Regions from separate parts of the Streptomyces mayteni genome, predicted to be linked through region 1. Evidence: riboswitches for the same ligand, from Rfam matches in the RefSeq annotation. Region 1 holds a riboswitch; the other holds the start of a gene.
The links. A riboswitch is a leader RNA that binds a small molecule or an ion and turns the genes downstream of it on or off. The one in region 1 is predicted to bind ZMP and ZTP.
Positions count from the first base shown of each region.

Region 2: it holds a riboswitch for ZMP and ZTP, as region 1 does, so the genes downstream of both, ACYVPE_RS20245 (bifunctional 5,10-methylenetetrahydrofolate dehydrogenase/5,10-methenyltetrahydrofolate cyclohydrolase) here and ACYVPE_RS25710 (glycine hydroxymethyltransferase) in region 1, are expected to answer to the same signal.

Region 1 covers NZ_BAAGPR010000067.1:8,637-16,042, reverse strand. The annotation lists gene ACYVPE_RS25745 (carbohydrate kinase family protein) at 1-555, shown strand, start outside; gene ACYVPE_RS25740 (ATP-binding protein) at 927-2,042, shown strand; gene ACYVPE_RS25735 (roadblock/LC7 domain-containing protein) at 2,039-2,440, shown strand; gene ACYVPE_RS25730 (DUF742 domain-containing protein) at 2,437-2,829, shown strand; gene ACYVPE_RS25725 (GTP-binding protein) at 2,804-3,400, shown strand; gene ACYVPE_RS25720 (cytochrome P450) at 3,403-4,782, shown strand; gene ACYVPE_RS25715 (dodecin) at 4,856-5,068, opposite strand; ZMP/ZTP riboswitch at 5,197-5,289, shown strand; gene ACYVPE_RS25710 (glycine hydroxymethyltransferase) at 5,315-6,766, shown strand; partial or broken gene ACYVPE_RS25705 (endonuclease V) at 6,763-7,041, shown strand.
Region 2 covers NZ_BAAGPR010000045.1:1,685-9,090, forward strand. The annotation lists gene ACYVPE_RS20240 (glycoside hydrolase family 6 protein) at 1-1,675, shown strand, start outside; gene ACYVPE_RS20245 (bifunctional 5,10-methylenetetrahydrofolate dehydrogenase/5,10-methenyltetrahydrofolate cyclohydrolase) at 1,742-2,599, opposite strand; ZMP/ZTP riboswitch at 2,622-2,706, opposite strand; gene ACYVPE_RS20250 (2'-5' RNA ligase family protein) at 2,707-3,240, opposite strand; gene ACYVPE_RS20255 (DUF397 domain-containing protein) at 3,246-3,461, opposite strand; gene ACYVPE_RS20260 (helix-turn-helix domain-containing protein) at 3,470-4,327, opposite strand; gene ACYVPE_RS20265 (hypothetical protein) at 4,476-4,847, shown strand; gene ACYVPE_RS20270 (hypothetical protein) at 4,946-5,197, shown strand; gene ACYVPE_RS20275 (DUF6879 family protein) at 5,169-5,690, shown strand; gene ACYVPE_RS20280 (helix-turn-helix domain-containing protein) at 5,718-6,566, shown strand; gene ACYVPE_RS20285 (DUF397 domain-containing protein) at 6,630-6,881, shown strand; gene ACYVPE_RS20290 (hypothetical protein) at 6,890-7,360, shown strand; gene ACYVPE_RS20295 (JmjC domain-containing protein) at 7,364-7,406, shown strand, end outside.

The DNA of each region.
Region 1 (7,406 bases):
GCGGTGCTGCACACCGGATCGCTGGCCGTGGTGATCGAGCCGGGCGCCTCCCGGGTGCTGGAGCTGTGCCGGGCGCACCGCGCCGCCGGCACCACGGTGGCGGCCGACCTCAACGTGCGGCCGGCCGTGCAGCCGGACCGGGAAGCCTACCGGGAGGCGGGCCTGCGGCTGGCCGGCGCGGTGGACGTGCTCAAGGCCAGCGACGAGGACCTGGCGTTCCTCTTCCCCGGCAGCGGGCCGGCCGACGCCGCGCGCACGCTGTTGGCGGCCGGCCCGAGGCTCGTCGTGGTCACCCTGGGTGAACGCGGGGCGCTCGCGGTCACCGCCGCACACGAGGTCGGCGTGGTGGCGCCGGCCGTCACGGTGGTGGACACGATCGGCGCCGGGGACACGTTCCAGGCGGCGCTGCTCGACTCGATCGCCGAACACGGCGCCCCGCCGGCCGCGCCTGACGAGCTGTCAGCCGTGCTGCGGCGCTGTGCGACGGCCGCCGCCATCACCTGCACCAGGATCGGCGCCGACCCGCCCACTTGGGAAGAACTCGCGGCGTTGTGACTCCGCTGTGGGGGAGATGAGATGGGGTTAACAATTAGGAAACGCCAGCGACGTTGAGGCCCCGTCAGGACTCATCCGCTTGCCGCAGTGACCGAACCCGACAGTCGCTCAGATGATACGATCGCCGCGCTTGCCAAGCGAGCTGAGGGCGCGTAAGACAGCGGCCATCGGAAATCAGCCAAGCCACAAGAGGGTCACCCCGAGGAGCGTTATGCCGACACCCAGGCATAGGGAGCCGACCTGTGGGCTGAGAGGGCCTCGTCGCGGTGCCAGGCCGGTTGGCGGGGTGAATCCACCTCGGGGGACGTCGGATTCGACATCAGGGCACCCTCTTGTCTTCGTACCTGGCGGTCTAGCTTAAAGAGAATCTCATGACGCAATACATGCAGGATCCGGCGCTCTGGGGTCTGATTGCTGGCACTCCCCTTGCTGCAGCCGTGATTTACCGAGGCCGCAAGTCGGCGGCGAGGCTCCGCAAGGAGAACGAGGAGCTGGCGGCCCGACACGCGGAACTCGAAAGCACCCTCTCGGAATCTGTCGAAGACGCCAGAATCCGTGCGGAGGACGCGACCAAAACGGCGCTGAAATCCGCTATGCGTACCCTGCAGGGTCTCGCCAACGAGCAGCAGTTGGCGATTTCCAAGGTGCAGGAGAAATACGGTGACCAGCAGATCCTCCAGGACCTGCTCGACATCGACCACATGAACTCGCAGTTCGGTCGACGGGCACAGTCCGTAGCCGTGCTCTGCGACGGCTGGCTCGGTCGTCAGCGTTCGGTCGCCTCGCTCTACGACGTGGCGCGCAGCGCCAAGGGGCGCGTCCGGCACTACACCCGGGTCGAGATCCGCTCGCAGACCAGTTTCGCGGTGGCTCCCCGGGCCGTCGAGCCCGTGGCTCTGGTGCTCGCCGAGCTGCTGGACAACGCCACCAGCTACTCGGCGCCCGAGACGACGATCGACATCAACATCCGCACCGTCCCCAAGGGCGTGTGCGTGATCATCGACGACGCCGGCGTCGGCATGAACGAGGAGGAGAAGAGCCGGGCCGGAAGGCTGCTCTCGGGTGAGCACCCGATCGGCGTCACCGAGCTCGGCAACCCGCCCCAGTTCGGTTTCGCGGTCATCGGTGTGCTCGCCGCCCGCTACGGATTCACCGTCTCAGTCGATTCGGCTTCCCCGTACGGCGGCGTGCGGGCGGTGGTCCTTCTGCCTCAGGAGCTGCTCACCAACATGCCCGAACCCGAGACCCCTGCCGTGCCCCAGACGACCTCCGCCGAGGAGCGGCCCGCCCCGTCGACCACCGCAGGCGGTCTGCCCAAGCGCAGGCGGCGCGGGCAGATGGCGATCGTGCCGCAGTCGAGGAGCGAATCCGAGTCGACCGCCGGGCGGACGAGCGAGGAGACCGCGTCGATCATGGGCGCTTTTCAGCGGGGCACGCAGTCAGGTCGCAAGGCCGATCCGAGCAGGGAAGGATTTGAGGTTCAGTGAACACCGAACTGTCGTGGATGCTTGAGAGCGCGCTCGAGGTCCCGGGAGCGCGCCACGCCATCCTCGTCTCGGCTGACGGTCTGCTGATGGCCCGCTCCAACGACGTCGACAAGGACGAGGCCGACACCATCGCCGCCGCCATGAGCGGCATGCAGTCGCTCAGCCGCACCGTCGCCGGCTTCGGGGGCGACGCGCGGATGCACTGGCGACAGACCGTGGTGGAGTTCGACGGAGGCTGGGTGTTCCTCATCTCCGCCGGCGAGGGCGCGTACCTCGCGGTCTCCGCCGCGCAGACGGTGGACATGGCCGACATCACCTTCCGCATGCAGCAGCTCGTCGGTCAACTCGGCAAGGTGCTGACCACCCCGCCCCGTGAGAACTCCGGTATTCAGGCATGACCACACCCCAGGAACCGGACAGCGGCGACATCGATGCGATGGCCGGCGAATTAGTGCGACCGTACGTCATCATTAACGGGCGCGGCTTTTCCGACGGAAACCGTTTCGACCTGGTCACGTTGGTGACGGCATCGGCCGACTCCGAGCAGCAGAGGGGACAGCTCGACCCCGAAATGCGTGGCGTGGTCGACCTGTGTGACGGCGGCTATCTCTCGGTCGCCGAGATCGCCGGGCACCTGGGCCTGCCCATCGGCATCGTCAAGGTGCTCCTGGCGGACCTCTCAGAACGCGGCTTCATCCTTACCAGGGCGCCGATTCCGCCAGCCCAACTCGCTGATATCAAGGTTCTTCAGGAGGTGCTGGATGGACTCCAGGCTCGGTTCGGCTGACGGCGTGCATCTGGCCGACAAGGTCCAGATCGCGGCGAAGATCCTGGTTGTGGGCCACTTCGCGGTCGGCAAGACGACGTTTATCGGCACACTCTCGGAGATTCCGCCGCTGCGCACCGAGGAAACGATGACGCAGGCCGGCGCGGAGATCGACGACCTGAAGGGAGTGCGGGGCAAGACGACGACGACCGTGGCCATGGACTTCGGTCGTCTGACCCTGAGCGACCGCCTCGTGCTCTACCTGTTCGGAACGCCGGGACAGCAGCGTTTCGTTCAGGTCTGGGAGGACATGACCCGGGGTGCCCTCGGCGCGCTGATCCTGGTGGATCCCGAGCGTCTCAAGGACTCTTTCGCCGTCATGGACCTGGTCGAGAAGTACGGCATCTCGTACGCCATCGCCGTCAACCACTTCGACGGCTCGACGTCACACTCCGACGCGGAGCTGCGCGAGGCGCTCGACCTGCTCCCCGAAACCCCGGTTGTCACCTGCGATGCCCGCGACGAGAAGTCGTCGGCCCAGGCTCTCGTGGCTCTCGTGCGCTATCTGCAGAGCCGCACCCGACAGGAGTAAGAATGGAATTCCCCGCAGGCTCCCAGACCCCGCCGCCCGGTTGCCCCGCACACCAGTCCCAGAACGGCAGCGGGCCTGCGTACGTGGAGCGAGTGCCGCTGCACGGACCCGAGTTCTCGGCCGATCCGCAGCGGTTCTACGACTACCTTCGTCAGTACGGCCCGGCCGCGCCCGTCGAGGTCGCTCCCGGGGTGCCGGCGACCCTGGTCGTCGACTACTCAGCCGCCCTGCAGGTGCTCCAGTCGCCCGAGTTGTTCTCCAAGGACTCCCGGCGGTGGCGGGACCTCAACGAGGGTCGCATACCGCTGGACAGCCCGGCCGTTCCCATGATGGCCCACCGGCCCAACGCCTTCTTCGCCGACGGTGCCGAGCACCTGCGGCTGCGTCAGGCGATCAGCGACAGCATGGCCAAGGTGGACACGCACCGGCTCAGCCGGCAGGTGGAGCGGATCTCGTCCTACCTGATCGAGCAGTTCAGCACCCGGGGCACGGTCGACCTGGTCGACGAGTACGCCAAGCTGGTGTCGCTCCTGGTCGTCAACGACATCTTCGGCTGCCCGGCCCACCTCGGTGACCGGCTGGCGGAAGGCTGGTCTGCGGTGTGGGCCGGCGAGGACGCCGCGGCCGCGGCCATGCAGACCGCCGAGTGCCTGGCCGAGCTGGTCGCGATCAAGCGGGCCCAGCCCGGCGAGGACGTCACCTCGTGGATGATCCAGCACCCGTCCGCGCTGTCGGACGAGGAGATCGCCAACCAGCTGTTCACGATGACGGCCGCCGGCGCCGACCCCGTCCGCAACCTCATCGGCACCGGACTGATGCTCGTCCTCTCCGACGAGCGGTTCTACGGCGGGCAGTACGGCGGCGCGCTGCTGGTCGAGGACGCGGTGGACGAGGTCCTGTGGAACAACGCGCCGGTCCCCAACTACGGCGTGCACTACCCGACCCGCGACATCGAGTTCTTCGGCATGAAGCTGGCCGCGGGTGATCCCGTCGTGGTGAGCTTCGCGGGCGCGAACACGGACCCCGCGCTCTCGGCCTCCCGGCAGATGCTGAGCAAGCGGGCCCACCTCGCCTGGTCGGCCGGACCGCACGCCTGCCCGGCCAAGGACCCGGCCACCCTCATGGCCGTCGGGGCGATCGAACGGCTGCTCAACCTGCTGCCCGACATCGAGCTCGCGGTGCCCGTCGAGAACCTGGCCTGGCGGCCGAGCCCGTTCCAGCGCGGGCTCGTCGAGCTCCCCGCCAGCTTCACCCCGGTGCGCCTCCAGACCAGGACGCCCGACCCGACCAAGGCCACCGCCCCGGCTCAGCCGGTCCAGGCCACTCCGTCCACCCCCGCCAAGAGCGGCTGGTGGAGCTCCTTCCTGGCCCGCTGGCGCTGACGCGTCACCGAGATTCACCCTGCCGCCCCCGGCCGACGCCCGTCGGCCGGGGGCGGCAGGGTTTCCGCCTGCCCTACGCGTCCTCCAGCCGGAAGCCCACCTTCAGGCCCACCTGGTAGTGGCCGATCACCCCGTCCTCGACATGGCCGCGGATCTGCGTCACCTCGAACCAGTCGAGGTTGCGCAGCGTCTTGGCCGCCCGGGCGATCCCGTTGCGCACCGCCGCGTCCACGCTCTCCGGTGAGGAACCGACGATCTCGGTCACCCGGTAGATGTGCTCGCTCATGCCGGCCTCCATGCCAGGACGAAGAAGAAGACGAAGGGGAAAACGGGGCACCGAACCCCGCCCCACCTCCACCGTGCCCCACCGCGTGGACACCCGCGACACGGCCGCGACCAGCGGTGCTACCCTCACACGCGGGCCGTGACTGGCGCGTCGGGATGGGGGCAACCATCGGGAAGCGGCCCGAGCTGTGCGATGTGGAGCCGTGCGCCTGGGCCATCGCGACTCATGCTGTCAAGGAGGCCCACCATGACCCACGAGCCAGCGGCCGACCCGACCGTCTCCACCGCCTTCCGCAGCGGTCTCGACGTGGTCAGGTCCGTCGAACCGCGGATCGCCGACGCGATCGGCGCCGAGATCGAGGACCAGCGCGCGTCCCTCAAGCTCATCGCCAGCGAGAACTACGCCTCCCCCGCCGTGCTGCTCGCCATGGGGAACTGGATGAGCGACAAGTACGCCGAGGGCACCGTCGGCCGCCGCTTCTACGCCGGCTGCCGCAACGTCGACACCGTGGAGTCCATCGCCGCCGAGCACGCCCGCGAGCTCTTCGGCGCCCGCCACGCCTACGTCCAGCCGCACTCCGGCATCGACGCCAACCTCGTCGCCTTCTGGGCGGTGCTCGCCCAGCGGGTCGAGAGCCCGGCCCTGGAGCGGGCCGGCGCCCGCCAGGTCAACGACCTCAGCGAGGAGGACTGGGCCGCCCTGCGCCGCGACCTCGGCAGCCAGCGGATGCTCGGCATGTCCCTGGACGCCGGCGGCCACCTCACCCACGGCTTCCGCCCGAACATTTCCGGCAAGATGTTCGAGCAGCGCAGCTACGGCACCGACCCCGAGACCGGCCTGGTCGACTACGACGCCGTGCGCGCCGCCGCCCGCGAGTTCCGGCCGCTGATCCTGATCGCCGGCTACTCCGCCTACCCCCGGCTGATCAACTTCCGGATCATGCGCGAGATCGCCGACGAGGTCGGCGCCACGCTGATGGTCGACATGGCCCACTTCGCCGGCCTCGTCGCCGGCAAGGTCCTCACCGGCGACCTCGACCCCGTGCCGCACGCCCAGATCGTCACCACCACCACCCACAAGTCGCTGCGCGGCCCCCGCGGCGGCATGGTGCTCTGCGACGACTCGCTCGCCGACCAGGTCGACCGCGGCTGCCCCATGGTGCTCGGCGGCCCGCTGCCGCACGTGATGGCCGCCAAGGCCGTGGCCCTCGCCGAGGCCAGGCAGCCCGCCTTCCAGGACTACGCCCAGCGCATCGTCGACAACGCCCGCGCCCTCGCCGAGGGCCTGCTGCGCCGCGGCACCCGCCTGGTCACCGGCGGCACCGACAACCACCTCGCGCTGATCGACGTCTCCGGCTACGGCCTCACCGGCCGCCAGGCCGAGGCCGCGCTGCTCGACGCCGGCATCGTCACCAACCGGAACGCGGTGCCCCGCGACCCCAACGGCGCCTGGTACACCTCGGGCATCCGGGTCGGCACCCCGGCGCTGACCACCCGCGGCCTGGACACCGCCGGCATGGACGAGGTCGCCGAGCTGATCGACGTCGTGCTCTCCCGCACCACCCCGGGCACCGCCAAGAACGGCAAGCCGTCCAAGGCCACCTACCGGCTTGAGGAGGGCGTGGCCGACCAGGTCGCCAAGCGCGCCGCCGACCTGCTCGCCAAGCACCCGCTCTACCCCGGGATCGACCTGAGCTGAGCGTGCCCGACATCCCGCTCGTCCACCCGCACGTCACCCCGGCCACCGAGGCCGAGGCCGAGGCCGTCCAGGAACGGTTGCGACCGCACACCCGCCTGGACGACTCGGGCCCCGCACCCGGCGCCCCCGGCACCGTGGTGGTCGGCGTGGACGTCGCCTACGACGACGCGCGCGACACCGTCGCGGCCGCCGCCGTGGCGCTCGACGCGGCCACCCTGGCCGAGGTCGAGCACGCCACGGCGGTGGACCGGGTGGCCTTCCCCTACGTGCCGGGGAGCTGCCGGTTGTGCTGGACGCCATCGGCGTCGCCAAGAACCGTTCCTTAGGACTGGGCGGGAGTTTGCCCGGTCAGCCGCACGCCCCGAACGGTCTTGGGCGCACTGGTCCCCGGCGTACTCAACCCCGAGGCAGCGACACGCATCCTGTGCGTGGTCCGATCCCGGGAGGCCGGTTCCCTGTGTGATCTGGCCAGCCAGGTACGGCCAAGAGCGACGGGGAGGCCCCGAACCATCACTCCGGTGGAGCGGGGGCCCCGTGCACTGGCGCCGCACCCGGCATCCCAGATCGCCCCCCACGCTAACCCGCCTTGTCCGTAGCGATGCAAGCCTAGGAACCGACCACCACACGATCGAGCTAAACC
Region 2 (7,406 bases), on a different contig from region 1:
GGCGGGCGTGCTCGCCGCCACGGCGCTCGGCACCGGCGGCCTGATGCAGGGGACGGCGTCGGCCGCCGCCTTCGCCTGCTCCGTCAACTACTCCGCGAATGACTGGGGTTCTGGCTTCACGGCCAACGTCACCATCAACAACGTGGGGGACACCGCCACCACCAACTGGACCCTCGCCTACGCCTACTCGGGCAACCAGCGACTCCAGTCCGGCTGGAACGGCACCTGGTCGCAGTCCGGGCAGAACGTCACGGTCAGGGACGCGGGCTGGAACGCCCGCATCGCGGCCGGCAGCTCGGTGACGGCCTCCGCCAACTTCAGCTACTCGGGCACCAACGCGGCCCCGACGAGCTACTCCGTCAACGGCATCGCCTGCAACGGCACCCCCGGTGGCCCCGGCCCAGGGGACCCGGGCACGCCCGGCACGCGGGTGGACAACCCGTACGTCGGCGCCGACGTGTACGTGAACCCCGAGTGGTCGGCCCGCGCGGCCGCCGAGCCCGGCGGCAGCCGGATCGCCAACCAGCCCACCGGCGTCTGGATGGACCGGATCGCGGCCATCAACGGCGTCAACGGCGGCATGGGCCTCCGCGACCACCTGGACGAGGCCGTCGACCAGGCCGGCGGCGACGACTTCGTGTTCCAGGTCGTGATCTACAACCTGCCGGGCCGCGACTGCGCGGCGCTCGCCTCCAACGGCGAGCTCGGCCCGACGGAGATCAACCGCTACAAGAGCGCCTACATCGACCCGATCGCCGACATCCTCGCCGACCCGGCCTACGCCGACCTGCGGATCGTCACCGTGATCGAGATCGACTCGCTGCCGAACCTCATCACCAACGTCAGCCCGCGGGAGACCTACACCCCGCAGTGCGACACGATGAAGGCCAACGGCAACTACGTCGAGGGCGTCTCCTACGCGCTCTCGGAGCTGGGCAACATCCCGAACGTCTACAACTACATCGACGCCGGCCACTACGGCTGGATCGGCTGGGACGACAACTTCGGCGCCTCGGCCGACCTCTTCTACCAGACCGCCACCCACGGTCAGGCCACGGTCGACGACGTGCACGGCTTCATCGTCAACACGGCCAACTACGGCCCGACCACCGAGCCGTACTACACGATCAACGACTCGGTCAACGGGACGTCGGTCCGACAGTCGGACTGGGTGGACTGGAACCGCTACGTGGACAACCAGTCCTTCGCCCAGGGCTTCCGGCAGGAGCTGGTCGGCAACGGGTTCCGATCCGGGATCGGCATGCTGATCGACACCTCGCGCAACGGCTGGGGCGGCTCCGACCGGCCGTCCGGGCCCGGTCCGCGCACCGACGTGAACGCCTTCGTCGAGGGCAGCAGGCTCGACGGTCGCATCCAGGCCGGCAACTGGTGCAACCAGTCGGGTGCCGGTCTCGGCGCCCGACCCACGGCGGCTCCGGCCTCCGGGATCGACGCCTACGTCTGGATCAAGCCGCCGGGCGAGTCGGACGGTTCGAGCTCCGCCATCCCGAACGACGAGGGCAAGGGCTTCGACCGGATGTGCGACCCGACGTACCAGGGCAACCCCCGCAACAACAACAACCCGTCAGGCGCGCTGCCCAACGCGCCGCTCTCCGGCCACTGGTTCTCCGCCCAGTTCCAGCAGTTGATGACCAACGCCTACCCGCCCCTGTGATGCGGCGGCACGGCTGACGACCAACCCCTGAGAGGGGCTGGGGCACTCGCCCCGGCCCCTCACCCCTCACCCCGCGTGCTGCCGAGCGGCGGCGGAGACCGTCTGGGCCAGCAGCACCGCGATCGTCATGGGCCCGACGCCACCGGGCACCGGCGTGATCAGCCTGGCCCGGCCCATCGCCGCCTCGGTGTCGACGTCGCCGACGTTCCCCGGGCTGTAGCCGGCATCCACGACGACGGCCCCCGGCTTGATGTCCTGGCCGCCGATGAACCTGGCCCGCCCGACCGCCGCCACCAGCACGTCGGCCTCCCGGACCACCGAGGAAAGGTCCTCCGTGCGCGAGTGACAGTAGGTCACCGTGGCATCCCGGGCGAGCAGCAGCATGCCGACCGGCCGTCCCAGAATGGGGCTGCGCCCCACGACCACGGCGCGCTTCCCGGCGAGATCCACCCCGTACTCGTCCAGCAGCCGCATGATGCCGCCCGGGGTACACGAGACGAAGCCGGGCAGACCGAGGCTCATCACCGCGAAGGAGTGCGCCGTGACGCCGTCGACGTCCTTCTCGGGCGCGATCGCCTCGAACGCGGCCCGCTCGTCGATGCCAGGACCGACGGGATGTTGCAGCAGGATGCCGTGCACCTCGGGATCTCGCGACAGGTCGCCGATCGCCTCGACGAGCTCCGCCGTGGTGGTCGTGGCCGGCAGCCGCGTGTGCCGCGACCGGATGCCGACCTTGGCACACCTGGCCTGCTTCATCCGGACATAGGTCACGGAGGCGGGATCATCGCCCACCAACACCGTGGCCAGACAGGGCTCGACGCCCGTACGCCTGGCGAACTCCACGGCCCTGTTGGCGGTTTCCGCCAGAACGCGCCTGGCCAAACCGGTCCCGTCCATGAGACCTGCGGTATGAACGTGGGGCATGACGACCTCCCGAGCATCGCGACGACAACGCCCAGGCGCACGGCATGCGACTCCTCGGAGCCGCTCCCCGGTGGTGCTCCACCTCAGCGCCAGTCACGGCCCGCTCGTCACTGTAGCGGAGGTCCGCTCAGCGGGAACTCGGCCCGCTGGTGCCAACGGTCGCCGTCGCTCACCCACAGGCTCACGGCCTCGACGTCGGCGATCAACGGCAGTCGCGCGGTCAGTGTGGCCTCCACCTCGTCGAACACCACCCCCGACTGGCGCTGGGCGACGGTCAGGTGCGGGGTGACGTCCTCGAACAGCCCATCATACGGGGGCACTTCGGCCCACCGCGCCACGACGGCCTCGGTCAGCGCCCGAAAGGGCTGGTCGGGCCCCGGCACGAGGTACAGGATCTCCGGGAATCGCCGGCACTCCTCGAACCGGACGCTGAACGGCCGGTGCGCGCCGAACAGCGCCTCCAACTCCCCGAGCACGCCGGCATCGATCCGATCCACGCCGAGGAACGGCACGAGCACCGTCACATGCGCCGGAACCCCGGCCCCAGCCGAACGGTCAAACCGCCGCCGCCACTCGCCGACCAGCGGCTCGGCTTCCTTCACCACGACCAACAAGGCCGTCTCACCGACGCGGTACGGCATGCGACTCAAACCCCCCGGCCGAACGACCCCACCCGGGCCGCGCCGACGAACCCCCGCCAGGCGCCGGGCGTGAGGACCAGGGCTGCCCGGTCACGATCCTTGGTATCCCGGACCGCCTGGGTCCCGTCGGCCAACCTGCCATGCTCCAGGCAGTTGTTGCCGCTGTTGCTGTAACTGCTGACGTGCCACCGCGCGCCGGCCAGTTCGCGCTGTGCTGTCATCCTCGCCCCTATGCCTGCCTGTGGTATTCCTCCATGAGCGCTTCGATGTGCGTCCTGGAGTCCGCGGGCGACATTGCCGCAGCGGTGTGATCGTCCCACGCGCGCGAGTACCGGCGCACGTGATGCTCCTGCTCCAACAACGTACTCGCGGACAGGTGCTCGAGCCAGACATAGTCAGCCTGCGGTGCGCCTCTCATGCTGAGGATCGAATACGGCGTGTACTGGTCCGGAGGGAGGCTGCGTCGGAGTGGAAGCACTTGGATGTTCACGTTGCGGCGCCGGCTCAGCCCGAGCAGATGGTCAAGCTGGTCCGCCATCGTCCGTGCCGAACCAACCATGGAGTGCAACGCCGTGACGTCCAGTACCGCACGGAGCCGGACCTGACGGCTCTCCAGCAGCTCCTGACGCTTGCGGCGGGTCTCCCGCATCACCTTGGCGTCCGACTCGGTGCGCTGATGGCGGAAGATCTCGTCCATGTACTCCTCGGTCTGTAGCAGCCCGGGCACGAGTTGATTCTCGTAGGTGCGGATCAGCGAGCTGTCCGCCTCCAGCGTCAGGTAGTCCCTCAGGTCGTTGTGGAGCAGCGGGCCCTGCGATGTCCACCAGTCCCGCTGGCGCAGTTGCGCCGCGAGGCGTCTGAGGTTCTGGCGGTCCTTCGCCTCGTCGACGCCGTACAGCGTCATCAGGTGGTCGAGGTCGAGCGGGCGGACGCCCTGCTGACCGGCCTCGATCTTGCTGATCTTGGGCTGGCCGCTCTGTAGCTCGCGGGCCGCGTCTCCCATGGTCAGCCCGGCGGCTTCGCGTAGCCGTCGGAGTTCGTTCCCGAGTCGACGGCTGCGCATGGTGGGCATCTGGGTCTTGGCCATGGGGTTCATCATGGTCGCGAAATCCCGTGTTCAACAACGGGTGTTCAGGTGTTCGCTGGTTCGCTCGAATCTAAAAGGAATACTTGCGATTCGAATCAGGATCACGCCACGCTTGAGGCCGACAACCTCTGCGTAGGGGAGGACTCACGTGAACGAGAGGACGGCGGACGACGTGCGGGCGGAGCTTGGGCGCCTGCTGGCTAACGCCCGCATCGGACTGCCCGAGCTCGCGAAGGGCGGTGGCGGAGAGCCGGACGGATCGATCCACCTGGGCAGCTGCTCGCTGGCCTCGGCCCGTCGCCTGGCCGAACTGCTGCGTCGCGCACCGGCGGCGATGCCCGCCGAGGGGACCCTGGTCTTCGACGAGGACACCCGGATGGTCGCCGTCGTCGCCGAGTGCGTGACGCAGTATGTGTGGCTGCGGTTGCCCGACGCCGAGGAGTGCCGATGGCAGGCGGAACCAAGCCTCGTCCGGCTGATCGCCCCGAGCGAGATCCCGGGCCGTGGCCCGGCCCTCTGAACATGGCCGGATCACGCGCCGTCTGCGGCGTGGAGCGAGTACATAGAGAAGACATCAGTGTTGCAACCATGCGCAACCACATCACAGGGGAGGCAGTGATGGCACTGCTCTTCATCGGGATTGATCCGGAGACCGGCGGAGGGAACTGTCCGGCGGTCTGGGTGGACACGGTCAGGAAGGCTGAGCCGGAGCTCTTGTTCCAGGGCTGGCTGGCAGACGCCGCGACCGAGGCCGAGTGTCTGACGGACAGTCCCAGGCCCGATACCGAGGCCATCGTCCGACTTCCGGCCCGGATGGTGCCGCTCATCAGGGAGGCATGCGATGCCGCGGAACGTGCCTGGGTTCGATGAACTGCTCGACTCGGCGGTGCACATGGCCGCGCACCTGGAGCTGCGTGACCACTATGGCGTCGACGAGGAGCGGCAGGTGGTGTCCGCCTGGCGGGCCAATGACGTCGTGCCCGCCTACGACTCGGAGTTCTGGCGACCTTGGGTGCCGCTCATCGAGCGGACTGTGGCGCGCGGTGTCCAGGTGCGGCGAGCGCGGGTCGTGTCCGAACCGGTCACCGAGTACATCCGCTTCGAGCATGCCATCACCGAGGTGAATCTGCGAGCCGGAGAACAGGTGCGCTGGCTGCCGAGGCGGCTTGCGTCGGATCTGGCGCTTCCCGGGAACGACTTCTGGCTGATCGACGATACGATCGTGCGCTTCAACATCTTCTCTGGTGATGGGGTGGCCCTCGAACCCGAGATGTCCGAGGACACATCGGTGATCAAGCTCTGCGCCGATGCTTTCGACGTGGTGTGGGAGCGGGCTGTTCCGCACGCGGAGTTCACCGTCTGACACAGCACGCACCGGGATAGCCAGTCAATGACCGCTTCACCCTCGTCCGCAGCCCAGGCCGCACGTGAACGACTCGCGTCGCGGCTTGTCGATCTTCGGAAGACGGCGGGGCTCAAAGCGGTCGAGGTCGCTGCCCGGTGCGGTTGGCACAAGTCGAAGGTCTCCCGCATAGAGAACGGGCGGACGCTTCCCTCGGACTCGGACATCCGCGCCTGGTGCCGAGCGTGCGGCGCCGACGAACAGGTTCCCGAGCTCGTTGCCGCGTCCCGCACGGCGGATGAGATGTACGTCGAATGGAAGCGAATTCACCGCACCGGGATTCGGCGGCGCCAGGAGACAGACGTCCCGCTCTACGACCGGACCGAGCTCTTTCGCGTCTACTGCTCCAATGTCGTGCCAGGGCTTCTCCAGACACACGGGTATGCCGAGGCACTGCTCGGCACCATCAGTGAGTTCCAGGGGACTCCGAACGACGCGTCCGAGGCGGCGTCGGCGCGGTTGGCGCGTTCGCGGGTCATCTTCGAGGGGCGGCATCGCTTCGTCCTTCTCGTCGAGGAGCCGGTGTTGCGTTATCGGATCGGCAGCCCGGCAGTGGTGGCCGGTCAACTCGGTTACCTGCTGGAGGTCATGTCGCTGCCGGCCGTGGCGTTCGGCGTGATTCCGTTCAGTGCGCCGCGCACGCTGTGGCCCGTCGAGACCTTCATGATCTTCGACGACGAGCGCGTCCAGGTCGAGACGTTGTCCGCCGAGATCAACATCGCCTCGCCGGTCGAGATCGGGCTGTACGTCAAGGCATTCTCCGAGCTGCACCGGATGGCTGTGTACGGTCCCAGAGCCCGGTCCCTGGTCACGGCGGCGATTGACGCTCTCGGGTGACGTCGGCGCAACTTCATAGAACTTCGTTGAGGCCGGATTCGGCGCGCTTCTACCGTCGCTCGTATGAATCGAGACAAGCCGTCGAACCTCTACGAACTGCCCCTCCAAGAGCCTGAGTTCGTCGCCTTCTGCGGCGGCAACCTCGGCGGGGAGCACGAGACGTGTCTCGCCGTCGCCGAGATCCCCGGTGCGGCTGACGGCTACGTGCTGCGCGACACGAAGCGGGAGGGGTCCCGCCACGAGGTTCGGGCCACCGTCCAGGAACTTGACGCCTTCGCCCTCGGCTGGGCCCGGCGGAGGGGGCTGACGCTCTGAACCGGAACATGACCGGCGAACGTTGGCTGGGCCACTGGCACGGGTACGGCCCCTGGCTCGGCAGCGGCAGGGAGTACGGCGACGAGAGACTGCGCCGCCCTGGCCCATCCGCCGACGATGAACAGACTCGCCAGTTCCTCGACGCGACGGTGCCCCCCATGATGACCGGACACTGGCTGCTCCGCCGGCGACAGACCGCCGCCCACCGCACCTGGCCCACGGCATCCGGCGCTGTCGAGTGGCTGAGCGGGCGGTACGGGGTCAACCCACCGGCCGTTCGTGAGGACGGCCATCCCACTTGCTTCGGCCTGGCCGTCAAGGCCGCCCATGCGATCGATGCGCTGACCAGGGGGAATGACGTGGCCTGGGTGTACTGGACCACGACCGGATCCCTCACGGCCAGCTCCGTGGTGTCGTGCCCCAACCGTCACCACCCGAGGATCGCGTGCCCGCTTCCCCTGCGCACCATGGAGGAGTGAACGATGTCGCTTGATCTCCTGGTGCGCAACGGCTCCGAAGAACTGG